2 regions of the Paenibacillus sp. BAC0078 genome follow, and region 1 is predicted to be linked to the other one. Evidence: a T-box and tRNA genes for the amino acid it is inferred to sense, from the RefSeq annotation. Region 1 holds a T-box; the other holds one or more tRNA genes.

Region 1 (14,159 bases):
TCACCATCCGGCTAGAGCAAAAGAGGGATTCGGTGCGGATTGCCATCATAGACAACGGTGTCGGCATTTCCGATGAATTGAAGGCGGTAATCTTTGAGCCTTTTGTGCGGGGAGATTCCTCTAGGCAAGGTGACGGAGGAACCGGCTTGGGACTTGCCATCGCCAGGAAAATGATGCAGCGGCAGGGCGGTGAGCTGGTGCTGGATAACCGTGCCAGCCGGACTGCGTTTGAACTTGTGCTATATCAGTGAGCAAAAACAAGCCGCCAACCCTTTTGAGGTTGACGGCTTGTGCTTGTTGAGGATCGTCCGCTTGCAGCCTTAGCCCAGCTTGACCAGGCTGTAATTCTTCTTGCCCTTGCGGATGATGATGAAACGTCCGCCGATGGCATCCCCGGCAGTCACTTCCACCGCGACATCAGTAACGCGCTCGCCGTTCAGCGAAATCGCTCCCTTGGTGATGTCCTCGCGCGCCTGGCGCTTGGACGGCTCAATGCCTAAGTCCACCAGCCAGTCTACGATGTTCTTCGAATCCTTGCCTGCTGTGTAGGTCGGCATTTCCTTGAAGCCTTCCTCGATTTCCTCTGCAGTCAGTGAACGGATATCCCCGCTGAACAGGGCTGCGGTAATGCGCTTCGCCTGCTCCAATAGCTCCTCGCCGTGTACGAACCGGGTCATTTCTTCCGCCAGTGTTTTTTGCGCTTCGCGCTTATGCGGCTCGGTCTCCACCTTCTCCGCCAGCGCTTCGATTTCTTCCTTCGTCAGGAACGTGAAGTACTTGAGGTATTTCACCACATCGCGGTCGTCAGTGTTGGCCCAGAACTGGTAGAACTCGTACGGCGTTGTTTTCTTCGGATCGAGCCATACGGCGCCGCCGGCCGTTTTGCCGAATTTGGTACCGTCCGCTTTGAGCATCAGCGGGATGGTCAGACCGAAGACCTTGGCTTCGCCGCCTTCTTTTTTACGGATCAGGTCCAGGCCGCTTGTGATATTGCCCCATTGGTCAGAGCCGCCGATCTGCAGCTGCACATCCTCATGCTGGTACAGATGCAGGTAGTCGATGGACTGCAGAATCTGGTAGGAGAATTCAGTGAACGAAATTCCGCTCTCCAGACGGCTGGAGACAACATCCTTGGCGAGCATCGTGTTGATGCTGAAGTTTTTGCCGTAATCTCTTAAGAATTCAATGACGTTAATCTTCTGCGTCCAGTCGTAGTTGTTAACCATACGCACCTGATTGTCGCCTTCGGTCACGAACAGCTTCTTCATTTGCGCGGTCAGCGCCTCCACATTCTCCTGCACCTGCTCCATCGTCTGCAGGGAACGCTCACTCTGGCGGCCACTCGGATCGCCGATTGTGCCTGTGGCTCCGCCGATCAGGATCACCGGGCGGTGTCCGGCGAGCTGGAAGCGTTTCAGCACCATGAATGGAATCAGGTGACCAATATGCATGCTGTCTCCCGTAGGATCGACGCCGCAGTAGAGCGACACGGCCTTTGTATTTGTCAATTCGCGCAATCCTTCTGCATCCGTCTGCTGGTTAATCGCGTCACGCCATTCCAGTTCATCAATAATGTTCAAGCTGTACAGCCCCTTTATTAGTTTTTCGTATCCATATACACGTTGAGCAAGCAGCGCCGCCTGCAGCTTCCGGTGGTTCAGGCCACAAAAAAATCGCCCCCTTGTCTAATCAGACACAGGGACGACTATAATTAACCGTGTTACCACCCAAATTGCGCGGACAGCCTGCCGGCCAGATCCGCACCACTCACAGCGAGTTAACGTTCGCTTGATTCCGCTTGGCATTACCCAAGATACTCCAGAGTGTAATTCGCAATCCTTGTGTGTACCGGGTTCCATCACCCCCCGGCTTTCTGTGACAGGGACAAAGGCTGCTACTGTCTCGTTCAACGTATGTAAGCTATAAGATTACTGAAAGTATAGTCAATTCCAAATTTGTTGTCAATGCCGCGCCCGATAGTTCTCCGCCTGAGTGGCTCTTTGCTCCTCGGTCAGACGAGGGCAGGTATAGCAGTAGCCGTGATCCTCGGTCAAATAATTCAGGCAGCAGGCGGTTTTGACTGCGGTCAGCCGGTTCGGGTCGATCAGCGGCTCTACGGTGCGGATTACCGCAGCAAACGGATTTCTGGAACGGCCAAACACCGCAGCCGCATCCAGCTCCTCGCACAAAAAACGGTAATCGCCAGTGATCCTGATCTTCGTCCGCTCTTCTTGCTCCTCCTGCAGCAGCCCATGTATATCCCGGTAGAACCGGGTGGGCAACTGGCCCCAGAGCTGGCTGATATGCAGACCGCTTGCGGCAGACAGGCTCTCCATGAACGGCCTGGCCTGGCCGCCATAGAAACCGGACAGCACCTCTGTCAGCCATTGCCGCCGGGGTAGTCCGCCATCAGGTCCCTCCCGCTCCTGCCAGCGCAGCGGGCGGAAGGTGATCTCAGGCCGTTTGTTCCCTGTCGTCATCTGCAGCTCCAGATTATCCAGCGAGAAATCCGGCGCGCTTCCAGGCACAGATATAGTATACTGCAGCGCCATCGCCACATCGCCGAAGAACCCGGCTGTAAAAGCCGCAGCCGGCTTCCGGTTCTCCGCCCGGAGCTGGCTGCGGTAATGGTTAAGAAACTCTTCCATCCGCGAAGCCTGCAGCAGCTCTGCTATCGGAATGACTATAGCTTCGGGTTCCGGCGGATGGAGGGTGATGCCGTACCGCTGATCCAGCAGTTCAAAATCCATAATGCCCATGCGCTCAGCTCCTTTAGAGGCTAACTTCTCGCCTAAGTTAGTAATGCAAAAGCTCGTTCTCCCGCAGCAGCGGAGCCGTACCGGCGATCCGTCTGCCTTTCCCGTGCGGAATGCAGAGCGGTGTGCCGAACAGCGGATCGCGGATGACCTCGCAGTCGAGCTGGAACACCTTCTTCACTGTTTCAGGAGTTATGATGCTCTCCGGCGGCCCTTCGGCATAGATGTCCCCCGCATGCACAGCTACCATGTGATGGGCATACCGGCAGGCCAGATTCAGATCATGCAGCACCATGACAATCGTGCGCCCCTCGCGCTCATTCAATTCATACAGCATATCGAGAATCTCTACCTGATGCGACAGGTCAAGATAGGTTGTCGGCTCGTCCAGCAGCAGCAGGTCCGTCCCCTGCGCCAGCGACATGGCGATCCATACCCGCTGCCGCTGTCCACCGGACAAGGAATCGACCGTCTGGTCGGCCAAATCCTGCACCCGGGCTGATTCCAGCGCGGAGCGGACCATGGCCTCATCCTCCTCCGACCATGCCTTCAGCCAGCTCTGATGCGGATATCTTCCCTGGCGGACCAGCTGCCGCACCGTCAAGCCCTCGGGAGCCGTCGGCCCTTGAGGCAGAATCGACATGGCCTTCGCCACCTCCCGCGTGGACATGCGCGCAATCCGCTGCCCGTCCAGCAGCACTTCTCCGCTGCCGGGCTTCAGCAGCCGGGCGAGCGTGCGCAGCAGCGTTGATTTGCCGCAGCCGTTGCCCCCGATGAGCACTGTGATCTGCCCTTCGGGGATCTGCAAATTCATCCTCCCGATCACAGTCTTGGAACCGTAGGATACTGTCAAATCACTCGCTTCCAGCGTCGCCAATGCTTTCGCCTCCTTTGCTACAATTGGTTCCGGTTCCGGAACAGCATATAAATAAAGAACGGCGCCCCGATTCCCGCCGTGAATACCCCTGCCGGAATGTCCAGCGGATAAAAAATCGTCCGGGCGATCAGGTCGGCCAGAAACACAAGCAGGCCACCGGTCAGCGCCGACATCACGAGCAGGCCGCCGAACATTCTTCCGGTCCAGCGTCTGGCCAGATGGGGAGCGATCAAGCCGATGAAGCCGATGGCGCCGGACACCGATACGGCAAAGCCGGCCAACACCACGCTGATCAGCACCAGCACCAGGCGGTGGCGCTGCACGGCAACCCCCAGGCTTCCGGCCACATCGTCGCCCAGCTCCTGGGCATTCAGGCTGCGGGCAAAATACAGGGCAAGCGGAATTCCAATCAGCACAGCCGGAAGCACGGTGTACACATTGTCCCATGAAGCCCCGTATACACTGCCTGTCATCCACAGATAGGCCTTGCTTGCGACGATTGCCGGGCTCATCACGATCATCAGCGTTGTAGCCGCCTTCGCCGCCGCCGACAGCCCGATGCCGATCAGCACCAGCCGAATGGGCGTTACGCCCTTTTGCCATGACAAGCTGTAGACCAACAATGACACCACAAGCGCCCCTGCCACGGCGGCGGCAGGCAGCAGCTTGATGCTCACGCTGCCGCTCAAAAAGGTAATGAAGGCTACTGCCGCCGCCGAAGCGCCGCCGGTGATCCCGATGATATCCGGCGAAGCCAGCGGATTGCGGATAACTCCCTGCAGAATCGCACCGGAGACCCCCAGCGCCGAGCCGACCAGCAGAGCGGTAAGTACTCTCGGCAGTCGCAGCGTCATAATAATAAAGTCATACTCACCCTGTCCGCTGCCGAAGATCGTACGCAGCACATCCGAAGGCGAGATGTAGCTGTCGCCCCACCCGGTTCCCGCAGCAACCGCTATAATATACAGCGCAAATCCGATGACCAGCGTCCAAACGGTTCTGCGCTCCACTTGATAACGAACACCCATCTTCCGGGTGTGCGAATGAACAGGCTTGCTCACTTCCACGCACCTCCCTTGCGGGCCACATGAATAAAGAACGGCACCCCGATTGCAGCCGTCATCACCCCGATGGGCACCTCCGACGGTTGAATCAGCAGCCGCGCGGCGACATCCGCCAGCAGCAGCAGTCCCGCTCCCAGCAGCGCGGAGAATGGCAGCACCCAGCGGTAATCATTACCCGCCAGTCCCCGGGCCAGATGGGGAACGAAGAGGCCGATGAAGCCAACCGCCCCTACCATAGCGACCGAGCCTCCGGCGAGGATGACGATCAGCCCGCCCAGCAGCAGCTTAACGAGCAGCGTTCGCTGGCCCAGGCCTTTGGCGATATCCTCGCCGGTTGTCAGCAGATTCAGCGCCCGGCCCATTCCAAGGGCAAAGATCCCTGCAACCGCAATGAACGGTAGCAGCGGCCGCACATTCTCGAGCGTCCGGCCGCTGATCGAGCCGGCCAGCCAGAACAGCACATCCTGCAGGCCTGTATCATTCATCACCAGCAGCGCCTGCGTGCAGGAAGCGAATAAAGCGGTAATGGCCGAGCCGGCCAGAACCAGCTTGACCGGTGTCAGGCCGTCGCGCCCAAGCGACCCTAGCGCATAGACAATAACGGTTGCAAGCACCGCACCGCCTACGGCGTAGAGTGAGAGGATGATCAGCGGTGTAGCCGGATTCACAAGCACCGCCAGAACAACCATCAGGATAGCGCCGGAGCTTATCCCGAACACATCCGGCGAGGCCAGCGGGTTACGGGTCATCGCCTGCATCAGCGTCCCGGCCAGGGCCAGTGAGGCTCCCACCGAGAGCGCAATTACAGCACGTGCCAAGCGCTCTGTACGGACGATCAGTTGCCCGACGGAACCGGCATCATAATCAGTGAAGGCCAGAACCAGGGTATGCCAGGATACCGCAGTCCTTCCGAGCAGCAGACTGGCGGTGAACGCTCCGCACAGGAGCAGAATTAGAATCAGCAGCAGAACAGTGTTGCGCTTGTTCATTTCGCCAGATCGAACATCTCGTACAGGCTGTCCAGCATCAGATTGGCCGACAGGATGCCTCCCGCCATATTCCAGGCCACCTCGTCTACCATATGAACCTGATTGTTCTTGACCGCGTCCAGGTTCTTCCACAGCGGATGACTCGTCCAGTCTGTATACAGCTTATTAACCGCAGCTTCATCCGTACCGGAATTGAAGTTAAAAATAACATCGGCGTTCATATCCGGGATACTCTCCTTGGAGGTCAGCTTCACGCCCCAGATATCCGCATCATGACCCTCAGGTCTTGTGAAGCCAAGCTCCTTCAGAATGCCACCTGCAAACCCCATGTAGAAGATCCGCGCATGATCCTCACGGAAATTGGTGATCGTAGCCTCAATCGGCAGACGGTCACCCATTTTCTGCTTAAAGTCGGCCACCCGGCTGTCCCATTTGCCCATCAGCTCAGCCGTCTTGTCCTGCTGGTTCAGCACCTCGCCCATCAGCTTGACCGTTCCCTTCCAGTCATAGACCTCGCCGCTCATCACTGTAGGCGCAATTTGGCTGAGCTGGTCGTAGATCGCTTCATGGCGGATTTTGTTCGCAAAGATCACATCCGGCTTCAGCTTGTAAATCTCCTCCAGATTGGGCTGGTCCTCTGTCCCGAGCTGGGGAATGCCGCCAAGATCGGCACGCAGATATTCATAGACCGGCTTCTCCAGCCATGATTCCACGATACCGACAGGCTTCACTCCAAAAGCAACCGAGGCGTCATTCGCCCCCTGGTACAAGGTGACGATCCTGACGGGCGTTCCCTTGATCTGTGTTTCTCCCATCTCATGCTTGATTGTGCGCACCTCGTCAGATGCCGCGTCTGTTCCTGCGGCTTCCGTTTTGTCTGCCGGAGCAGCACTCGCCTGCGCCGCAGCCGGCGCCGCCGATTCCTCCGCTGCCGTTCCTGTATTCTTATTCTGGCCGCAGCCTGCAGCAATCAGCATAACGATAAGCAGCAGTGCTGCCATCCATGCTTTTTTCCAGCTATATCTTTGACTCATCATTGACTGGTCTACCCCCATCTTTTTTTATAATTCTGAGAACACTTTATTGATATTGATTCTCATTATTAATTATAGAAAAAGAGCAGAGCGTGAACATAGCCGTTTACGTTCATTATTTGGACAAATCCGTCCTCCAGAGCTCCCAAAGCTTGTCGAGCAGCAAATTATGAGAATAGGCGGAGTACAGTGTGTATAAATGCTGATGCTCGAACAAGGAATAGACCCTCCCGCTGCGTACCGCCCTCATCTCCATCCATCGCGGGTCCTCTTGGATTCTCTGCATCATCTCCCGGATGGACATCTTCGTCAGCGGACTGCCGTCATTGCGAAAGCTGGCAAAGAGCAGAATGTCGGTATTATAGCCATAAATCTCGCCATAGCTAATCTCGCGGTAGAGCCGGATATCTCCAAGATCCTCCGGCGCCTGAAGCCCCAAATCGCCATATACGACCGCACCTACATTCCTATGTCCGAAGAGGCATAAGCTTCCGTTGCCAACTCCCACGATGAGCAGCGACTTGCCCTCCGTGAAGGATGCAAGATCAGCACGCATCTTCTGTGCCTTGAGCTCGTACTGCATCAGCCAGTCCTCTGCAGCCTCTTCCCTGCCGGTGGTAATAGCCACCTTGCGGAGCTGTGTGCGCCAATCATCAAAGAACGGAATGGTAACGGTCTCCGCAATGTGTTCGAACATTCTCGCCTTCACTGACGTTTCCTCATCGTACACCTCGCAGGTAAGAATAACATCCGGTTCCGCCGCTGTGAGCTTGTCGAGATCCGGCCGGAAGGTGCCAATTTCCCTGGTCTTCTTCAGCTCGACCGGATAATAGCCGTTGATCAAGGCGGCATACGGCTCTATGCCTAACGCCAGCATATGGCCGGTCAGATGATGCTGCAGCGGCACGATCCGGTCTGCCGCTTTGACCCGGCGGACGTACTGGGAAGGAGATAAACCCGTCGCCGTGCGAAATTTGCGGCTGAAATAGAATTCATCGGCGTATCCGACGCTTTGGGCAATGGCGCGAAAGGAATCCTTCGTTGACAGCAGCGCCTGCTTGGCGTGCTTCAGCCGGATTTCGGTCAGAAACTCTACCGGCGTCTTGCCAAGCTGCTTTTTAAATATTTTGGAGTAGTAATCCACACTCATGCCCGCCACTTCCGCCAGGCGTTCCCGGTTAACGCTGAGTTTATAATTGCGGTGCATATATTCCACCGATTTGGTAATCGCCCGCTCTTGGACCGATTCATTGCTGCCCGAGCAGCCTTCAAACAGACTTAACAGCAGATCCTGGAACAGTATATTTGCTTTCATGCGCTGCCGGGCATCTCCGCCCAGCTTCTCCATGATATCGAGTCCGATATTCATAAGCAGGAGACCGGGTACCGCATCATACTCAAGAGGCTGCTCCAGACAGACCGGCACATGCCTTCCGCCCGAGCTTTCCCGAAGAATGGAGAAGCTCAGCACCAGCCCGTTCTCCCAGCCTTCCACATAGCCTGAGACATTTTCTCCTGGCGGCGTGATGATCAGCTTTTGGAGCTCTGAGCGATAGCTTTTCTGCCGGACAAAAGATTTCGGCCTGCCGGATAACAGAAGCATTTTATGCAGATAGGGCGGCTCCTTCTCTCCCGTTTCTATGAGATACTTGCTCAACGGAAGCAGGCTGGCAAGTCTGTAGAGATAGCAGGACATGTCATTCAGAATAGCGTTCATAGTTACGACGCCTCCATTTGAGAATACTTCTCAGTATATTTTAGAAGGAATCATTTTACATTACAATCCTTTAAAACTTGAAGATATTTTTTTGTTATCATAACTACATAAACATATCCAAACAAACCTTTTTATGTTATGTTGGATATATATGGATGTCAGGAGGTGGTAAGGAGCCAGGTTCGGCACACACTTCTGAGAGTATACGCAGACAAAGTGAATAATCCAATTTTGACAAGGAGGAACTTGTAATGAAATCCGGCAAGCATTTTTCGTTCCGAAGATTTAGTCTTGTAGCTCTAGCCTGCGCACTTCTCCTCTCCTTCTCTATTCCTCAGAAGCAAGCAGCGGCGGCGGGGACCTCGGTCAAGGGCTTTTATGTAAGCGGTACCAAGCTATATGACGCAACCGGCAGCCCTTTTGTAATGAGAGGCGTCAATCATGCCCATACCTGGTACAAAAACGATCTGGCAACCGCCATTCCGGCCATTGCCGCAACCGGCTCCAATACAATCCGCATCGTGCTCTCCAATGGGAGCAAGTGGTCCCTCGACAGCCTGTCTGATGTGAAGAGCATCCTCGCACTGTGCGATCAATACAAGCTAACCGCCATGCTTGAGGTGCATGACGCGACCGGCTCGGACAACGCCTCTGACCTGAACGCGGCCGTGAACTATTGGATCAGCATCAAGGATGCCCTGATTGGCAAAGAAGACCGGGTCATCGTCAACATTGCGAACGAATGGTTCGGCTCCTGGAGTACAGCCTCCTGGGCCAGCGCCTACCAGTCTGCCATTCCCGCCCTCCGGGCTGCCGGAATCAAGAACACGCTGGTGGTGGATGCCGCAGGATGGGGACAATATCCAAACTCCATCTTCACAAGCGGCAATGCCGTGTTCAATTCCGACCCCCTGCACAATACGATCTTCTCCATCCATATGTATGAATACGCCGGCGGAACGGCAGCAACAGTGAAGAGCAACATCGACAACGCCCTCGCCACTAACGTGCCGGTCATTATCGGTGAGTTCGGCAACAAGCATACCGGCGGAGATGTGGACGAAGCTACAATTATGAGCTATTCGCAAGAAAAAGGCGTCGGCTGGCTGGCATGGTCCTGGTATGGAAACAGCGGCGGGGTCGAATATCTCGATTTGTCTAACGGACCTTCCGGCAACCTAACCGATTGGGGCAAAACCGTTGTGAATGGCTCCTATGGAACACTCGCAACCTCTGTGCTGAGCAAAATCTACACGACTCCCGGTTATGTACCTGTTCCTGATAACGGCCCGACGCCTACTCCAACCGCTACGCCTACAGCAACCCCGACACCGACTGCAACATCTACCGCAACACCGACACCTACCGCGACACCGACTGCAACTGTAACACCTACGCCAACCGCGATGCCTACAACAGCACCTGGAGGGCTTGCGCTGTATTACCGGGCTGCGGATACGAATGTTAACGACAGCCAGATCAAGCCCCATTTCAATATTAAAAACAACGGCAACTCCGCCGTCAGCCTAAACGGGCTGAAAATACGCTACTACTTCACCAAAGACGGATCACAGCCGCTTAGCGGCGCTGTTGACTGGGCGCAGCTTGGTGCGGCCAACGTGACCCTTACCTTTGGAACCGCAAATGCTGCGGGTGCAGATTCCTACGTGGAAGTCGGCTTTACTTCAGGAGCAGGCAGTCTCCCGGCCGGAGCGCAGACCGGGGATATCCAGCTTCGTTTGTTCAAAAGCGACTGGAGCAATTTTAACGAAGCCAACGACTATTCCTTTGACGCAGCCAAGACAGCCTACAGCCTCTGGAATCATGTCACTCTATACCAAAACGATGCGCTAGTGTCCGGAATTGAGCCTTAAGCGCAGAAATTGACCGCTCACAGCCAAGAAGAAACGGGTGCGTCCTTTGTTAGGAATAGCACCCGTTTCAGCAGGCAAATCTTTTATTTCATATTTTCCAATGCTTCTATCGCATAGTTCAGTTCAACGTCTTGTCCTTGGATATACATTTCTTTGAAAGTCAGCTCATTTAATGGAACTTTAATATCGGGAGTTTCCCCGCCATGCCCGCTGTAATCACTATCGCCCTGAATCACTTTATCTTGATTAAGCGATCTGCCGTCCGGGAATATAAGATGGTAGCCCTCCGGCATTTCAACTTGTATAGGACTTGTTATCACCCCAAATGAACCGTTTGAAGCCGTGAATCCCACAATTTTAACGTTGGGTAACCCCTTTAACAGGATGGGCAAGCCTTCTCCTGAGCTTTTGGTTCTATTATTAACTAATATGGCTATCTTCCCCGCATAATAAGGAGCTGCAGGTTTAATAGTACGGGTCTCAGGAGAATTTATCTCGAACTTCCCTGTAATCCGGTTATAATAACTGACATATTCATAAAACCTCTTCTTATCTACAAAAAAACCTGCCATTGAAGAAACAAGATCATCACTGCCGCCCGGATTATCGCGGACATCAATAATCAAGCCTTTTACCCGCTGCTCCTGGAACCATTTCAATTTTTCCTTCAGCCATTTTTCGGGACTGGCTATGGTTTCACTGGAAAGAAAGTATCTTATTTTCACATAGCCGTATCCGTTGCTCAGAAGTCTGCCTTCAATTGGAGCATCCGCTTTATTCAGCTTTACTTTCGTTTCCTTTAGTGTCTCATAGTTGTCATCATAAGCCTTTAATGTCACTTTTCTCGTTTGACTCTCGCCCATATTTTTATACTCCACTTGAATTTCTTTTCCTATTGGCGCTCTTACCATAAACCGCCCTTGGTTATATATCCTGTCCCCTTCTGTAGCCGGTGGGCTTTCGCTCCAAAAGGTACTACGATAAGCTTCCTTAACGGCTGTTCCATCCCAGGCAACGATCTCCGTCCCAAGCTTCATTCCGCTTTGTTCAGCGGGACTGCCTGCTAAGACCAAATCAACCAGCACCTTGCCATTGTCCAATTGAACCGTGCTTATTCCAAAGCCGCCCCCTGCTTCATTTTTAAAAACCTTATTATTGTCATACAAATTTTCATTTTCTATTTTGATATGTCCGTCTCTAAAAGAAAAAAGGTATTCTCTTAACGTTTTATAGTATAAATCTTTGTTCTTATCCTGCTCCGCTTTTTGAAATACCGGTTTATACTTATCCTCCAATTCCTTCCAGTTCACTTGTTTCCATTCCCCAAACGGGTATTCTCTGGATAACCGCTCATTCAATTGCTCAAAAGCCTGGGAATAGCTCATTTTACTGAAATGACTAACCGGATTGTATCTCAACTCGCCTGCATACATCAGCGCAATTACAATGGGGATAACGCCGCCTATACAAAGGATGGCTTTTACAATTCTATGCTTGGGAACAAGAGTAGAATAGGCCGGCTTAAATAACTGCTTCACTGTACATATGAAAAGTATTAGGGTTAACGAGTAGAACATCATCCCCAGTATTGTCGTATCCCCAGATGAAACACTTACAATAGAAACAATGACGCCTGCACCCGGCAAAAAATCTAACCATCTGTAATATCTTCGAATTGGAACAGCGTACCTTGCCAGAACTATCAAATCAATACAACATAAAATCATTTCATAAACGGTCAACCACATCATCAGTTCCTCCAGTCCATGATTACGTTTCCTTGGAAGCATAGAAAAGAAATATGAACGGAGAATGAACTAAAAAATTTTATTTGGATTTGCGGGAATGTGCCGGCTCATGCGGAAAGACCGGGAGCTTGACGGTAACCGTCGTGCCTTGTCCGACTGAGCTTTGTACTTCAATACTTCCATGATGGAGGGCAATAATTTGCTTAACGATGGCGAGGCCAAGGCCGCTGCCGTTTTGCGCCCGGTCCGTTTTATAGAATCGCACAAAAATATGGTTTAGTTCCTCCGGGGGAATGCCGATTCCTGAATCGGTGACCGTGACGGTATGTTCATTGCTGTCTAAAATGAGACCGATGCGAATCTTTCCGCCCTCTGGCGTAAATTTGATGCTGTTTCCAAGCAGATTCATCCACACTTGATTGAGCTGATCCGGGTCGGCCGTTATTTTGATGGCAGTAGGCAAAGCCAGTACGATATGAATATTTTTGGACAGCAATAGGGGTTCACAGGTGACGACTACCTGCCTGATTTGCTCATCGAGGTTGAACGTTGTTGCCGCAAATGGATGATGCTCTGATTCGAGGGAAGCAAGCCTGAGTAAATTATCGCTTAGCCGGGACAGCCTTTCACTTTCCATAAGGATAATATCCAGATACCGGCTGCGGTTGTCTTCAGTTACAAGATGCTCATACTTTAATGCTTTTGCAAAACCGGAAATAGATGTTAGCGGTGACTGGATTTCGTGCGATACATTGGAAACAAAGTCTTGCCGCATCAGTTCCAGTTGTTTGAGTTCACGCGCCGTTTCGTTAAAGCTTTGGGCCAGGATACCCAATTCGTCTTTACGATTCATTTTCAATTCCACATTGAAGTCGCCCTTTGCCAGCTGTCTGGTCGCTTTCGTCAATGCTTTAAGAGGCTTCACCAGATACCTGGCGGCAATGAGAATGCACAAGCTGCCTATAACCAGCACAAGGAGCAACAAAGTTATGATTAACCGGATGATGGTCATTTCGTTCTCAGATGACGGCAGTAAAAATAAGGCGCAGCGCTTTCCCTCAAATGAAAACGGCAGGCCGATGTACACCACCCCTTCAGCTTTTACCGTTGACCGGTAAGGGTTGCCTTCCAGCACTTGTTGAATCGTTTCCGGGGCAATTGCAACAGCATCCTTATTTTCTTCCACTCCGTACGAATTCATCTCACCGGAATCGGTAAAGACTTGAACAGGATATGATATTAACGTGGCGATCTGTTTCATATATCCGTCCAAATTTTGGGGTTCCGTCTGTTCATAGAGGCGAATGATGTTATTACCTTCAGCAATCATATCGTTTTGTTCCAAATTATTTAGTTCTTTCTCAAATATAGCGAATCCTATGAAAAAAGACGCAAGCAAGCCAATGATAATCGCAGCCAAAAACGTAAGCACGACACGGACGTATAATGTCTTCATCCGGCATTCACCACAAGCCGGTATCCGAGACTGCGGGCAGTTTCGATGCGAAAATGCTGTGTTTCTCCGGCAAACCTCTCACGCAGCCGCTTGATGTGCACATCAATGGTCCGGTTATCGCCTTCATAATCCATCCCCCAAATTTGGACAATCAGAAATTCCCGTGTGAATATTTGCCCCGGATGGCTGGCCAGCGCGAACAGGATCTCAAATTCTTTTAACGGCAGGGTCAATTCCTCGTTACCGCGAATGACTTTGTAGGTCCGCCTGTCCAGTATGATCCCGCCCAACTGTATGGTCTGGGAGGAGGCAATCCGGTAACGTCTCAGCAGCGCTTTGACTCTCATCACAAGCTCCAGCGGATCGAATGGCTTCGTCAGGTAATCATCCGTTCCCAACTGGAAACCCTTTACCTTTTGCCCCACTTCTCCCTTGGCCGTCACCATCAAGAGGGGGATATCGGGATATTGATTCCGAATCTCCTTGCACAAATCCCAGCCGTCCAAGAGCGGCATTACGATATCGAGGATGACCAGATCTATGCCTTGATCTTCTACAATGGAGAGCGCATCAGCCCCGTTCTTCGCCTCCACGATTTCAAACCCTTCGTTCTGCAAAAATAATTTCATCAGCTCTCGGATGTG
Region 2 (14,159 bases), on a different contig from region 1:
TCGAATCCCTCTCTCTCCGCCACTATTTTTACAGCAAGGCCCGTTGGTCAAGGGGTTAAGACACCTCCCTTTCACGGAGGTAACATGGGTTCGAATCCCATACGGGTCACCACATCTTCTTCGAATTTAGGGATGAGAATCCATAAGGGTTCGTTGAAGCATAGGCTTCGTAAGGAATACTTCGCAATCTCGTAACGGAGTGGAGAGTATCCCATACGGGTCACCATTTCTTCACTTGATTTTAATGTGCAGAATTTGGTAAAATAACGTTTGTTGATTTATGGAGGCTTAGCTCAGCTGGGAGAGCATCTGCCTTACAAGCAGAGGGTCGGGGGTTCGAACCCCTCAGCCTCCACCATAGATTGATTACTGACGCGGGGTGGAGCAGCCCGGTAGCTCGTCGGGCTCATAACCCGAAGGCCGCAGGTTCAAATCCTGCCCCCGCAACCAACATGGAACCGTGGTGTAGTTGGCCTAACATGCCTGCCTGTCACGCAGGAGATCGCGGGTTCGAATCCCGTCGGTTCCGCCATCAGTATTACTTCAGGGATGAGAATCCCAAATAGGGTTCGTTGGAGCATATTCTTCGTTAGAAATTACATCGCAATCTCGTAACGAAGTGAAGAGTATCCCGTCGGTTCCGCCATCAGTATTACTTCAGGGACATCAGATGGCTCAAATAACTATATGGCTCGGTAGCTCAGTCGGTAGAGCAAAGGACTGAAAATCCTTGTGTCGGCGGTTCGATTCCGTCCCGCGCCACCATTTTTCTTACAACTTAATATGCCGGTGTAGCTCAATTGGTAGAGCAACTGACTTGTAATCAGTAGGTTGGGGGTTCAAGTCCTCTCGCCGGCACCACCCGTGGAGGCTTAGCGAAGTGGCCAAACGCATCAGACTGTAAATCTGCTCACGTACGTGTTCGGTGGTTCGAATCCATCAGCCTCCACCATCTTTAGGGGCATAGTTTAAAGGTAGAACAACGGTCTCCAAAACCGTTGGTGTGGGTTCAATTCCTGCTGCCCCTGCCATTTTAATAATTCAATAAGGCGGTCGTGGCGAAGGGGTTAACGCACCGGATTGTGGCTCCGGCATTCGTGGGTTCAAGTCCCATCGATCGCCCCATATACCGTAAATTGAATATGAAATGAATAAATATTATGGCGGTCGTGGCGAAGGGGTTAACGCACCGGATTGTGGCTCCGGCACTCGTGGGTTCAAGTCCCATCGATCGCCCCATAAATTTAACAAATGAATAATGTTGGGGATTAGCCAAGCGGTAAGGCAACGGACTTTGACTCCGTCATTCATAGGTTCGATTCCTATATCCCCAGCCATTTATGCGGACGTGGCTCAGCGGTAGAGCATCGCCTTGCCAAGGCGAGGGTCGCGGGTTCGATTCCCGTCGTCCGCTCCATTTTTTATGGCGCCATAGCCAAGTGGTAAGGCACAGCTCTGCAAAAGCTCTATCCCCAGTTCGAATCTGGGTGGCGCCTCCATTTTTATAGTGGAACTTATTATATTCATTAGATATATGCCGGCGTGGCGGAATGGCAGACGCGCTCGACTCAAAATCGAGTGGGAAACCGTGGAGGTTCGAGTCCTCTCGCCGGTATACCAATGAAAGACTTGTGAGATTGCTTTAGCAATCTTACAAGTCTTTTTTGTAGTGCACGCGGCACGATAACTCGGCGGTGAAAGTCTGCTACAGGCTTGGCAGTAGGAACTGATGGAGTTTTTTACGGAGCTGAACGGAAAGGGATATACGCTGGTGGCTGTGCTGCATGATTTGAATCATGCAGCCAGATACGCCCACATCTCTCATTGCGATGAAGAATGGTGCAATTGTAACTCTCACCACACTACCTAATCGGTAGTGTTTTTTTCTGAAGGAATCAAATACTGAACTCGGACTATTGGATTAACGGCTGTCTGACAATGTGTTCTGGATAAAGCTCAATCGGCTGTCCATGCAAAGTCAACGTTAGAGCGTCGCCCTCCAGCAATTCCAGCTCGACTTCCTTACCACCGATTGTGACTGCGATTAGCCGCCCGCGGAAGGTCAGGCGAAACGCATATTTTGTCCATCCAGCCGGGATCACCGGGGACAGCGATAGCCCGCTTTCTTTCAGCCTCGTCCCGGCAAAGCCAAAGACGATAGCCATCCAGGTTCCGCCCATGTTGGCCATATGCAGGCCATCTTTGGTGTTGCCGTGTGTATTGTCCAGATCAAGCCGGGCTGTCTCGATAAAGTATTCGTAAGCCTTGTCGTGATAGCCGACTTTGGAGGCCATAATGCTGAAAATGCAGGATGACAGAGAGGAGTCATGAGTAGTGATGGCTTCGTAATAGTCATACGAACGCCGGATGGTCTCTTCCGTCTGTTCATCCTCCAGCAAAAAATGGGCCAGCAGTGTATCCGCCTGCTTGCATACCTGATAACGGTATAGCGTCAACGGGTGATAATGCAGCAGCAGCGGGTATTGGTCCTTGGGTGTATTTTCGAAATCCCATACTGCTTTTCGGAGGAAGGTGTCGTCCTGTGGGTTGATGCCTAGCTCCTGGTCATAGGGAAGCAACATTGCTTCGGCGGCGTGTCTCCAACTGTTCACTTCTTCCGGGGTAACTCCAAGCCGGCCGAACAATTCTTGTGCAACCTGCTCTTGATAACACTGCAGGATTTCAAAGCTGCGCGCAGCCCATTTCAAATTATGCTTGGCCATGACATTAGTATAGTAATTGTTATTCACCAGGCAGGTGTATTCATCCGGCCCGGTTACCTCGTCGATATGGAAATTCCCCTCGTGGTAATGACCGATTTCCATCCACAGCCGGGCGGTTTCGAACAGCACTTCAGCCCCGTAGTTCAGCAGAAATTCACGGTCCTCTTCAGCCAGGTAGTACTGGATATAGCTGTAGGCCACGTCTGCACTAATATGATATTGCGCCGTGCCCGATGGGAAGAAGGAGGAGCATTCCGCCCCGGCGATCGTCCGCCAAGGGAACAGCGCACCCCGGGCATGGCCCATTTCCCTGGCCCGATTTCTGGCCTGCTCCAGCTTGGAGTACCGGTACAGCAGAAGCTGCCGGGCCCGCTCCGGGGAGGTCATCAGGAACACGGGCAGCATATAAATTTCCGTATCCCAGAAATAATGCCCTTCGTAGCCTTCACCTGATAATCCCTTGGCGGAAATATTGCTGTGTTCGTCCCGTCCTGCGGATTGCAATAGCTGGTAAAGGTTGAAACGGATTCCCTCCTGGAGCAAGTGGTCATTCTCAATCACCACATCGGATCTTTTCCAGAAATCCTGCAAATACGCCTGCTGCTCTGTCAAAAGATCATCCATCGAAAGCCCTTGAAGCGCTTTCTGAAGTTCGATGCCTTTTTCCACCAAGTGCTCTTCATGACGTAAAGTGTCTGTATATATGTTCCATTTGGTCAGGTGCAGCGGTTCACACAGTTCTGCGGTGACAGTTACTGTTCCTTCTGTGGCGCCAGCCTGCGCCTGGGTCTGCCAGTTTCCTTCCCATTGATGCCGGGTTACACAGCAGGTGCGCAGTGCCGATACGGAAGTCTCATCTTCCACATAGAGGTATTCTCCTTGTACACCACTGCCTACGACAGACAGGAGTTTGGAATGTCCGGCAGCGACTCGGGGATCATTCGGATTGCTGTAATTGCTGACATCTCCGTTGACCCGGGAAACCACCTTGATCTGGCCCGTAAAATTTATCGGCTCAATGTGAATATCTATAGCGAACAGCTCTTTGTGCGTAAAAGATACGAGCCTGCGAAAGCGAAGCTGCAATTCTTTGCCAGTGGGCGATTTCCAGTGCACCCTGCGTTCCGAGTACCCTTTGTCCAGATGCAGGATACGCTCGTAACCGAGAATGCTCTCTTCCGTAAGTGTTACAAGCTCCTCTTCCTCCCCGATATAGATGCGCACATCCTGGGCGTCGATCACGTTAACCAGCTTCTGCTGGGTGTCAGGGAAAGCAAACAGCTTTTCGCCGTATGGAATGCGGATTACATCGTGATAGGCGTTGAGATACGTCCCGCGGATGCTCTGAATTTCAGAGTCCGCGTAGCCTTCTTCGAAGTTGCCGCGCACTCCTAAATAACCGTTCCCTAACGCAAAAATACTTTCAAGATTTAGCAGGGTATCTGCGGAAAGTTCATTACCCAAAATGCTCCAGCTCATCGCCTAATCTCCTCCTGGATTGTTATGGATTGAATTTTAGGTTAGAAAAGCTTAAGATTATACTAAATTATTTATCTTATTATCAAAATTTTTAGGTGGGGGGATCAATATGGTTGATGGCGAAGAGGAAATACAGATGCCCACTTTAGAAGTGCCCTCTTATTGGTCAACACGATCCCAGGATCTCAATAGAGAGTTTGTTCATCCGCCTCTGGATTATGAGCATGAGCTGCTGGAAGCGATCCGGATTGGCGATGAGTCACGGGCGATGAGGGCTTTGCGCAAGATTAATGCGCTGGAGGCGGCCACGCTGGCCCGCTATCCGCTCCGTTCCAAGAAGAACGCGATGATTGCCTCCTGCACCTTGTTCACAAGGGCGATCATCCGCGGCGGCGTGAACCCGGAGATGGCTTTTCAATTGAGTGATACGGTTATTCGCGATATTGAGAACACGGATGACCTCGAACGGCTGCTTCTTTTTGAATATGAGATGGTGCTGCAGTTCATAGCCGTTATGAAAAGAGAGAAGGAGACCCTGCACTATTCGCACATTGTGAATTTGTCTATTTATTTTATTCGCGAGCATATTTGCTGGGAATTGACGCTGGGAAGGATTGCAGAGCATGTCGGCGTTCACCCGTGTTATCTTTCGGACCGTTTCAAACGCGAGATGGGGATGCCCCTTACCGAATTCATCAACCGCCGGAAAATCGAAGAATCCAAGTCCATCCTGATTCACAGCAATCAGTCTATTTCCGACATTTCGCTGATGTTTAAATTTTGTACCCAAAGCTACTATACGCAGTTGTTCAAGCAATACACAGGAAAAACACCCAGACAGTACCGCAAGGAGCGCGGTTGATATGGGCATTTTTGTCTCCTGCCTATGTGTTATAATGAAGACCAGATGAGATACATTGAAAAATAAAAAAAGGATGGGAAAGCCTATAATGGTATCCATAAAAGACGTAGCAAAACATGCCGGTGTTTCGATCTCTGCGGTCTCGAAGACACTCAATGGGTACAGCGATGTAAGTGAGGCAACACGCCGAAAGATACTTGAGGCGGCGCAGGAACTGAATTATTCTCCGAATATGCTAGCCAAGAACCTCAAGCATAAGGTGACGAAGACGATAGCTCTTATTATCTCTAACTTCGAGCAGGCGGACGGTAAGGATGGGGTGGTCTATCAAATTATTAACGGTGTGTATGCCGCCGCCACCCGTTACGGTTATGAGATCGTGATCTATACCCGCAGCCTTTCCGAACAGCAGGATAGATCGTATTGGCAATTCTGCCATGATCACAAAATTGCCGGCGTCGTGATTTCCGGCTTACGGACAACCGACCCCTATTTCGAAGAGCTGATTGACAGCGATATTCCAAGTGTTGTTATTGACGCGGACACGGTCGGGCCGCATGCGGGGTCTGTGATTACAGACAATCTGGAGGCGTCTCGCCGCGCTGTGCATTATTTGATCAGCAAGGGGCATCAGGAAATTGGGCTGATCAATGGCCACCGATACGCTACAGTCAGCATCAAACGGGAGCAGGGATACCGCGAAGCGCTTGAAGAGGCGGGTCTTCCTTTTATTCCGTCACGGGTGGTTGAAGCGGATTTCACTGAGGAAGGCGCTTATGAGCTGGCGGAAGACTATATTGCTGCCAATCCCTTGCTTACGGCGGTCTTTGTCGCCAGCGATCTGATGGCGATTGGATTGATAACGCGCTTCAAGGAGCTGGGGCTGCGCGTTCCTGAGGATATCTCGCTTATGGGCTTTGACGACATTGTGCTGTCGAGCTATACAACGCCAAAGCTGTCCACGATCAGACAGGATTTTGTAGGGCTTGGTTATGCGGCATTGGAGCAGGTGGTAAAGATGCTGGAAAACAATACACCGGGCTACAATAAAATTCTTCCCTTCAGCATAGTTGACAGAGAGACAATAATGAATTTATAATAAACCCGAAAACGTTTTCGAAACCGCTGTACAAAATGACTGAAAAGGGGCCTTTTGCCGGAATAATCGAAATCGTTTTCGTTTTTTTATTCAAATCGAAATCGTTTTCGGTATCGCTTACAGAAATTAGAGACAGATTTAGGAGAGTGAGGAAATTCAAGCTATGCTAAATTACAACAAGAAATTGCCTGACGGGACTTCAGGCTGGGTTGTTACAGAAGAACAATTTTCCAGTCTGGCCCTGGCCAAGTGCGAAGCTATTATGGCGCTCGGCAACGGGTATATGGGACTTCGTTCCGCTGCTGAAGAATCTTATGTCGGCGAGAAGCGCAATCTCTTCGTGAACGGAACCTTTAACCGCTTCGATGAGCTGGAGGTCAGCGAGTTGCCGAATGCAGCTGATGTTACACAGATGGACATACGGATTGATGGCAAGCGCTTTTCACTGGACCAGGGAGAGGTAAAATCATATAGCCGCAGCCTTAAACTTCGGGAAGCCGAACTAGTTCGGACATTCATCTGGGGCAATGGCGACGGCAAGGAGCTGGAATTCACCTTCCGCCGGTTCGTCTCTCTGGAACAGTTGCACCTGATCGGACTGAAGCTGGAAGTAAAAGTGTTAAAAGGTCCAGTTCATTTGTCCGTAGCCTCCGGTATTGACGCTCAAGTCAGCAACAGTGGCAGCCAACACTTCCATGAAGGCGAGAAGCGGATCTACGATAAGACTTTCCTGGAACTGATCCAGACTACCACGGAATCCAAGGTCGACTTTGCGATCGGAGCTTCCCATAAGCTGAAGATCGACGGCGAGGCTGTTGACCTTGCACCGGCGATGGAAATTGAACGCCGTAAGGTAGCTGTAGCTTACAAACTGGATCTGGAAGAAGGTCAAACGTTAACCCTTGAAAAGGTAGCTGTCGTATACACAAGCCGCGACAAGCAGTTTGCCGACAATTACAGCCTGCCAGCGATGCGTGAAGAAGCATTGAAGGTTTTGAAGACTGCACATGAATCCGGTTATAAGGCTCTGTTCAGTAATCATGCTGCTGCTTGGGCCAAAGTTTGGGAAAACTACGGTATTACTATTGAATCGGGCAATCCATTCGATCTGCTGGGTGTACGTTTTGGACTGTATCATCTCGTCGTCATGACTCCAGCGCATGACAATCGAATGGGTATCGGAGCCAAGGGCTTGAGCGGTGAGGGATACAAAGGCCATTCTTTCTGGGATACCGAGATGTTCATCCTGCCGTTCTACATTTACAGCAACCCTGAAATTGCCCGCTCCTTGCTGGAATACCGTTACCTGGGACTGGAAGGTGCCCGGAGCAAAGCGAAAGAGAACGGGTATGCCGGAGCTATGTATCCGTGGGAAGCAGCTTGGCCGTCTGACGGTGAAGTGACCCCGGTATGGGGGGCGGTCGATATCGTAACCGGTGAACAGACCAAGATCTGGTCCGGCTTCATCGAGCAGCATATCACCTCGGACATCGCTTATGCCGTCTGGCATTATTACCGGGCGACAGGAGATAAGGATTTCATGGAGCGCTGCGGGTATGAGATGATCTTCGATACGGCGATTTTCTGGGCTAGCCGACTGGAATGGAATGAGGCTCTAGGCCGTTATGAGATCAATGAAGTTGTCGGGCCGGATGAGTACAAGGAGCATGTCGATAACAATGCATTTACGAATTATATGGCGCACTTCAACATTGAGCTGGCAATGCAATATTACAAGGAATTGGAGCAGAATCAGCCGGAACTGTTTGTCTGCTACAATAAGCTGCTGAACTTGAGCGAGGCTTACAGCGTGTGGGAAAGCAAGCTGAACCTGATCTACCTGCCGCAGCCGAATGAGCGCCTGCTTATTCCGCAAGATGATACGTATTTGCAAAAGGAAATTATTGATCTCACTCCGTACAAGGACCGGGAAAAAGTGGGCAGCATATTCAATGATTACAATCTGGATCAGGTTGGAAACATGCAGGTTTCGAAGCAAGCGGACATCATGATGCTGTTCTTCTTGCTTGAAAATAAATTCTCGCCGGAAGTGAAGCGTGCCAACTACGATTACTATGAGGAAAAAACATTGCATGATTCCTCGTTGTCGCTGTCGACACACTCGATTCTGGCAAGTGACTTCGGCGATAAGCCGCTCGCGTACCGTCTCTTCCAAAGAGCTACCGAGATCGACCTTGGACCAAAGGTGCATTCCTCGGATGCAGGCATTCATTCCGCTTCGCTCGGCGGAATCTGGGAATGCGCAGTCATGGGCTTTGCCGGAGTCAGAATGCTGGACGGCGAGCTTCATCTGGCACCAAAGCTGCCGGAACATTGGGGAAAACTAGCTTTCCCTCTATACTGGCAGGGTCAGCGTCTTGAAATCAGCATTACACCGCAGGAAATCGCCATAACCAAATCTGCGGGTAAGCCGGTTAGCCTGATTGTTCACGGCCAGCTGCAGGAAGTACGGGAAAAAGCAATTTTTGCCAATTCATAGAAATAGGTATTATTGCATTCCAAATAATTAATCATTAAGGGAGGTCATTCAAAATGCAAAAGAAATGGTCTTACAAAATCGCCGCAGTACTCGCTGGTGTTATGATGCTCTCAGCCTGTTCCTCAGGTGGAGAGAACAATGCCAACAGCAACGCCGGAACGGACAATGCAGGAGGCAGCAAGGAAAAAGTAAAGCTTACCTTCTCCATCTGGGGGGATGTGAACAGCGGCGCGGTAGAACAGCAATTGGCTGATCAATTCAATGCCGCCCACCCCGACATCGAGGTCAAATTTGAGCCGATACCGGGAGACGGTTATGGCACAAAGATAACGACCTCACTGGCCAGCGGAACAGCTCCCGATGTGTTTCTGATCGGTGAAGGCGACTTTATCTCCTTTGTAGACAAGGGTGTTATTGAGCCGCTTGATGATTATATCGCCAAGGATTCATCCTTTGATCTGAACATTTACCAGAAGAATCTGATTGATATGGAGCGGATAGGCGGCAAGCTGTATTATTTGCCGAAGGATTTCAATCCGCTGGCCTTGTGGTACAACAAAAAGATTTTTGATGATGCGGGGGTTGCTTATCCGAGTGATAGCTGGACCTGGGATGATATGTTCGCTACTGCCCAGAAGCTGACCAAGCAAGAGAACGGAAAATACACCCAGTTCGGGTTCAATGCCGGTACTTGGGAATATCCGATCTACACCTATCTGTGGGCAAACGGTACTGATATTGCCAATGAAGACGGTACGAAAGCCGAAGGCTTCATGAACGGTGAGAAGACCGTTAAGGCTATGGAGAAATACGTGGCGCTGTCCACGGGCGAGAACAGAGTATCGCCTACGCCGCAGGATACGCAGTCGTTGGGCGGCGACTCCTCGATGTTCATGACTGGTAAGCTGGCTATGATGGTTACCGGACGCTGGATCAAGTCCGATTTGGACAAATCGAACGTGGAATACGGGTCAGCGCTGATTCCTAAAGGATCAGACGGTACACGTACCGGCATTATCGCTGCAGCAGGCTGGGCGATGAACTCCAAGACAAAACACAAGGCGGAAAGCTATGAGCTGATGAAATGGCTGTCCGGCACAGAAGCCCAGAAGCTGCGCTCTAAGAACGGGCTGGTGCTGCCGGCAACTGTAGCAGAACTCGATCAGGTCAAAAAGACCGAAGAGAAGGACAAACCGGTTATCGAAATGATGGACTTTGCACGCAAGCCGGTGTCCCTGCGTTCGGTTAACGGCCCGATCTTTAAGGAAACATTCACACAGGCGCTGGAAAAAGCGCTGCTTGGCAAGCTGGATATGAAGAGTGCGCTCGATGAAGCGGCCAAAGATGCCGATGCCAAAATCAAAAAATAAGCTTAGCGGGTGAAGCGCCATCCTCGGTGCTTCACCCTCTTCCATCAAGGAGGCCGTCATGAATAATGCCAAATCGGAACGCGCCGGGTACTGGTTCATCCTGCCGTGGCTGCTGGGATTAGTTATTTTCACACTTGGGCCGATGATCTTTTCGCTGGTTCTCTCCTTCAGCAAATGGAATGTCATCACCGGTGTCGAGTCGATTCAATATGTGGGGCTGGACAATTTCCGCGATATTTTTCACGATGAATTGTTCTATCAGTCTTTGAAAGTCACTTTTATCTTTGCGCTTGTGTCAGTACCGTTATTCCAGATATCGTCAATCCTGATTGCCCTAATGCTTAACGGGCGTTCGCGCGGAATGAAGTTTTTCCGGCTTATTTTTTTTATGCCGTCCGTTATTCCTGCTGTCGCGACCTCGATGATGTGGGTGATGATCTTCAATCCGGAATACGGGATTCTGAATCAGGCATTGGGCTGGTTCGGCATTCAAGGCCCAGCGTGGCTGCAGGACCCAAGTTATGCGCTCGGCGCTCTGATCGTCATGGGCGTGTGGGGAATCGGAAATACGATTATCATTTATCTGTCCGGTCTGCAGGGAGTGCCGGAGGACTTGTACGAGGCGGGGGAACTTGATGGTGCCGGTCCGGTCCGCCGTTTCTTCAGCATTACGCTGCCGCTGATTACACCAACTGTATTTTTCAATCTGATCATGGGGATTATCGGCGGTTTTCAATATTTCACACAGGCGTTCGTTATGACGAACGGCGGGCCACTCAACTCGACGCTGTTCTACAATCTGTATTTGTACAACAAAGCGTTTATAGAATTTGATATGGGTTATGCGTCCGCGCTCTCCTGGATTTTGTTCCTGATCATTCTGGTATTCACGCTTGTGGTCATCCGCAGCTCTTCTTTCTGGGTGTATTACCAGGGCGATGATCAACATGACTAAAGGAAGGGGGACGCTTACAATGCAAAAATTACAAAGTAAATTCAATCTGTCTCAATGGTTTGCATTCCTGCTGCTAATCGGCGGTTCAGCTATTGTACTGGTGCCGCTGCTGTGGACTGTATCTACCTCGCTCAAGTCGCCGGCCGAAGTATTCGGGACTTCCTTTTTTCCGGAGAAATGGCTCTGGTCCAACTATGCGGATGCCGTGAAGGCCATCCCGTTCTTTTTATATTTGCGCAATACGATTGTCATTCTGATACCGGTCATGATCGGTACGGTGTTCACTTCGGCGATTAGCGCCTACGGCTTCGCCCGCTTCAACTTTCGTGGTAAAAAAACGCTGTTCCTCGTGCTGCTGGCTACAATGATGCTGCCGAGTCAGGTAACGATGATTCCGACCTTCATTCTGTTCAAAGAAGCTGGTCTGACCAACTCCTTCTTGCCGCTGATCCTGCCCTCGTTTTTTGGCGGTGGCGCGTTCAACATCTTCCTTGTGCGCCAGTTTATGCGCGGTATTCCACGTGAGCTGGATGAATCAGCTTTTGTGGACGGGGCGAACCGGTGGCAAATATTCAGCCGGATTATGCTCCCGCTGTCCAAGGCGCCACTCATTGCGGTGTCCATTTTCACCTTTATGGGGGTGTGGAATGATTTTCAGGGGCCGCTGATTTATTTGAATTCTAATGATAAATATACGCTGGCGCTGGGACTGTCCATGTTCAAGGGCTTATACAATGTGGAGTGGAATATGCTGATGGCGGCGACCATTCTGATCATGCTGCCTGCGCTGGTGCTGTTCTTTATTGCACAGAAATATTTTATTGAAGGGATTTCTATCTCTTCTGCTGTGAAGGGCTAAGTGGCCCGCCATGCATTTGTGATCTACAGATAAAGGAGCGGGATTTCCATATGACCGGCATTACTAGCAAGCATCCATTCAATTTATATTATAACGGCGGTGAATACGTCAAAATCTGCGGCGCGCAGGATGGCTATTTCCCTGATTTCGGCCACCATACGGCGAATGAGATGGGCGGAATCTGGCTGCATCCGATCAAGCTGCTGGACGGTTTCTGGCTGAAGCTGACGGATATGAAGCGGAATATTTCCGTCTGGTCACGGGCCGACGGCTTCACGAGCGAGCCCTGGGGCAGCCGTTTCCAGTACGATCATGGCCTAAGCCACATTCCGGTAGCGATGGAGCGGACACAATTTGCCCCTGAACGGGTAAAAGGCATGACTGCTGCCTACGAGCTTCATCATTACGGGGAAGGAGATCTGCATTTGCAGGTGGAACTGCTTGTCCGCACCGATCTCCGGCCGGTCTGGTTCTCGGATGAGGTGGGTGTCTATGACGGAGTACGTGACGAAGCAACGGTGTTGAATTCACGTGAAGTGCTGGTAAAGGATGAAGCTCATCCTTGGTTTACACTGGTTGGGACTGATCTGGCGGGCGATGAGCTGGAGGTTCGGTCCGATCTGTACGGGCCTGAATTTACCGCCGGGGCCGGCTGCGGAATTTCCTTCCGCACTGAACTGACGATTGCTGCGGGGGAGCGGCACAAGTTCCATCTGTTTGCTGCTGGTTCTTATACTTCCCGGGAAGAGTGTGAAGACAGCTATCGGCAGCTCGCCGCTGAACATGAAAATCTGCTTACCGAGAAACAAGAAGTGTATGGCGCTGTAGCTGAGCGGGCAAAGTTTACTGTCGAAGGCGAAGCTGCCTGGAATGAAGCGTTCAGATGGGCCAAGTGGAACAATCAATGGCTGATCCAGCAGGTAGATGGAACAGGCCGGGGTCTCACGGCAGGCGGACCGACTTATCCATGGTGGTTCGGCTGCGATAGCACATATGCCCTGCAAGGCGTGCTGGCCATCGGAGATCCGCAGCTTGCCAAGGATACGCTGAATCTGCTGCTGGAGAAGTCGGAGGAGGCCAACGGCAACGGGCGGTTTATCCATGAGCTGACAACGCTGGGGGCGGTATCTAATCCCGGCAACACGCAAGAGACAGCCCACTATATCGCTTTTGTATGGGAACTGTTCTGTTGGACAGGTGACGAGAAGCTGCTTCGCCGCCACTACGACTATTGCGTCAAGGGAATCGGCTGGCTCCTGGGGGAAATGGACTCTGACGGTGACCTGTTCCCGTCAGGTTACGGGATTATCGAGATTGCCGGACTCAATATGGAACTGATAGATAGCGCCGTCTATACAGCCAAAGCGCTGCAAGCGATGGAGAAGATGAGCGGATATCTGGAGGAGACAGAGGCACAGCAGAAATACAGTGAACTGGCCCGGCGCTGCACGGATGCCGTGAACTCTTCATTCTGGCAGGAGAACGAAGGATTGTTCGCCGATGCGGTTGCTCCGGCCGCCGATGTTGCGGCCAAGGCAGACTTTTTGGTCTCGCTTGCCGAAGCGCAGGGTGTGGCTGGATACCGCGAATATATGGATAGTCTGCTGGGGACGGCCGGAATTGATATTGCCGCCGATGGCGATGATGCCAATGCCAATCTTGCTGCAGGAATCCATGCAAATGCTGATAAAACGGCCGATCGTGGCTGGCTGCTGAACAAGAACTGGGTTATTGTCACTCCAATGGAGGCCGGCATTGCTGAGCCAGACAAGGCCCGCCGGGCGCTGGACAATATGCGGAATGATACCTTCATCGGGGAATACGGCACGTATTTATCCGGGATGTTCCAGCAGGGGACGATGACAATCTCGACCGGGGCTCATGCGATCGCCGAGGCCGCTAGCGGCAACCCGGACGCAGCACTGGCGCTGCTGAACCGGATGCTGCGCAGCTTCTCGCGCGTCCTGCCAGGCTCTTTCTCCGAGATGTCGCCGGATTACGGCTGCGTGGTGCAAGCCTGGACGATCTACGCCCTGGCGGTACCGGTGGTACGCCATTTCTTCGGTGTGCAGCCGTTTGCTGTGCGGAAAGAGCTGAGACTGAAGCCGCAGCTTCCGTCAGCGTGGAACGGCAAAGATTGTAAGCTTGAGCGGCTGGTCATTGGCGAAGCGGAATTTGATTTGTCCTTGACAGGGAAAGACGGGGTTCTGCAGGCGGTCATTCATAATGAAGCCGGGTGGAAGGTAACAGTAGAGTGGAAAGGGCAGATTGTGGACAGCTGTGAGAAACGCATAGTATTGAAACTGTCCTAG

Evidence for each region. The T-box of region 1 lies ahead of tyrS (tyrosine--tRNA ligase). A T-box ahead of a tRNA ligase gene usually reads a tRNA of that ligase, here a tRNA-Tyr.
Region 2: it has a tRNA-Tyr gene. The T-box ahead of tyrS (tyrosine--tRNA ligase) is inferred to sense a tRNA for this amino acid. The anticodon was not compared.

What each region holds. Positions count from the first base shown of each region.
Region 1 is NZ_JBTLRW010000006.1:128,700-142,858, reverse strand. It holds gene ACX1DY_RS13680 (HAMP domain-containing sensor histidine kinase) at 1-251, shown strand, start outside; gene tyrS (tyrosine--tRNA ligase) at 321-1,580, opposite strand; T-box leader at 1,695-1,919, opposite strand; gene ACX1DY_RS13670 ((2Fe-2S)-binding protein) at 1,962-2,759, opposite strand; gene ACX1DY_RS13665 (ABC transporter ATP-binding protein) at 2,797-3,633, opposite strand; gene ACX1DY_RS13660 (FecCD family ABC transporter permease) at 3,651-4,694, opposite strand; gene ACX1DY_RS13655 (FecCD family ABC transporter permease) at 4,691-5,686, opposite strand; gene ACX1DY_RS13650 (ABC transporter substrate-binding protein) at 5,683-6,723, opposite strand; gene ACX1DY_RS13645 (helix-turn-helix domain-containing protein) at 6,836-8,437, opposite strand; gene ACX1DY_RS13640 (cellulase family glycosylhydrolase) at 8,689-10,311, shown strand; gene ACX1DY_RS13635 (S41 family peptidase) at 10,395-12,062, opposite strand; gene ACX1DY_RS13630 (HAMP domain-containing sensor histidine kinase) at 12,139-13,479, opposite strand; gene ACX1DY_RS13625 (response regulator transcription factor) at 13,512-14,159, opposite strand, start outside.
Region 2 is NZ_JBTLRW010000022.1:332-14,490, forward strand. It holds tRNA gene ACX1DY_RS26825 (tRNA-Ser) at 1-22, shown strand, start outside; tRNA gene ACX1DY_RS26830 (tRNA-Glu) at 38-112, shown strand; tRNA gene ACX1DY_RS26835 (tRNA-Val) at 283-358, shown strand; tRNA gene ACX1DY_RS26840 (tRNA-Met) at 374-450, shown strand; tRNA gene ACX1DY_RS26845 (tRNA-Asp) at 455-532, shown strand; tRNA gene ACX1DY_RS26850 (tRNA-Phe) at 690-765, shown strand; tRNA gene ACX1DY_RS26855 (tRNA-Thr) at 786-861, shown strand; tRNA gene ACX1DY_RS26860 (tRNA-Tyr) at 867-952, shown strand; tRNA gene ACX1DY_RS26865 (tRNA-Trp) at 958-1,031, shown strand; tRNA gene ACX1DY_RS26870 (tRNA-His) at 1,050-1,125, shown strand; tRNA gene ACX1DY_RS26875 (tRNA-His) at 1,164-1,239, shown strand; tRNA gene ACX1DY_RS26880 (tRNA-Gln) at 1,263-1,337, shown strand; tRNA gene ACX1DY_RS26885 (tRNA-Gly) at 1,343-1,417, shown strand; tRNA gene ACX1DY_RS26890 (tRNA-Cys) at 1,426-1,499, shown strand; tRNA gene ACX1DY_RS26895 (tRNA-Leu) at 1,537-1,615, shown strand; gene ACX1DY_RS26900 (glycoside hydrolase family 65 protein) at 1,914-4,202, opposite strand; gene ACX1DY_RS26905 (helix-turn-helix domain-containing protein) at 4,312-5,064, shown strand; gene ACX1DY_RS26910 (LacI family DNA-binding transcriptional regulator) at 5,153-6,163, shown strand; gene ACX1DY_RS26915 (glycoside hydrolase family 65 protein) at 6,327-8,663, shown strand; gene ACX1DY_RS26920 (ABC transporter substrate-binding protein) at 8,717-10,033, shown strand; gene ACX1DY_RS26925 (carbohydrate ABC transporter permease) at 10,092-10,988, shown strand; gene ACX1DY_RS26930 (carbohydrate ABC transporter permease) at 11,008-11,847, shown strand; gene ACX1DY_RS26935 (alpha-L-rhamnosidase-related protein) at 11,898-14,159, shown strand.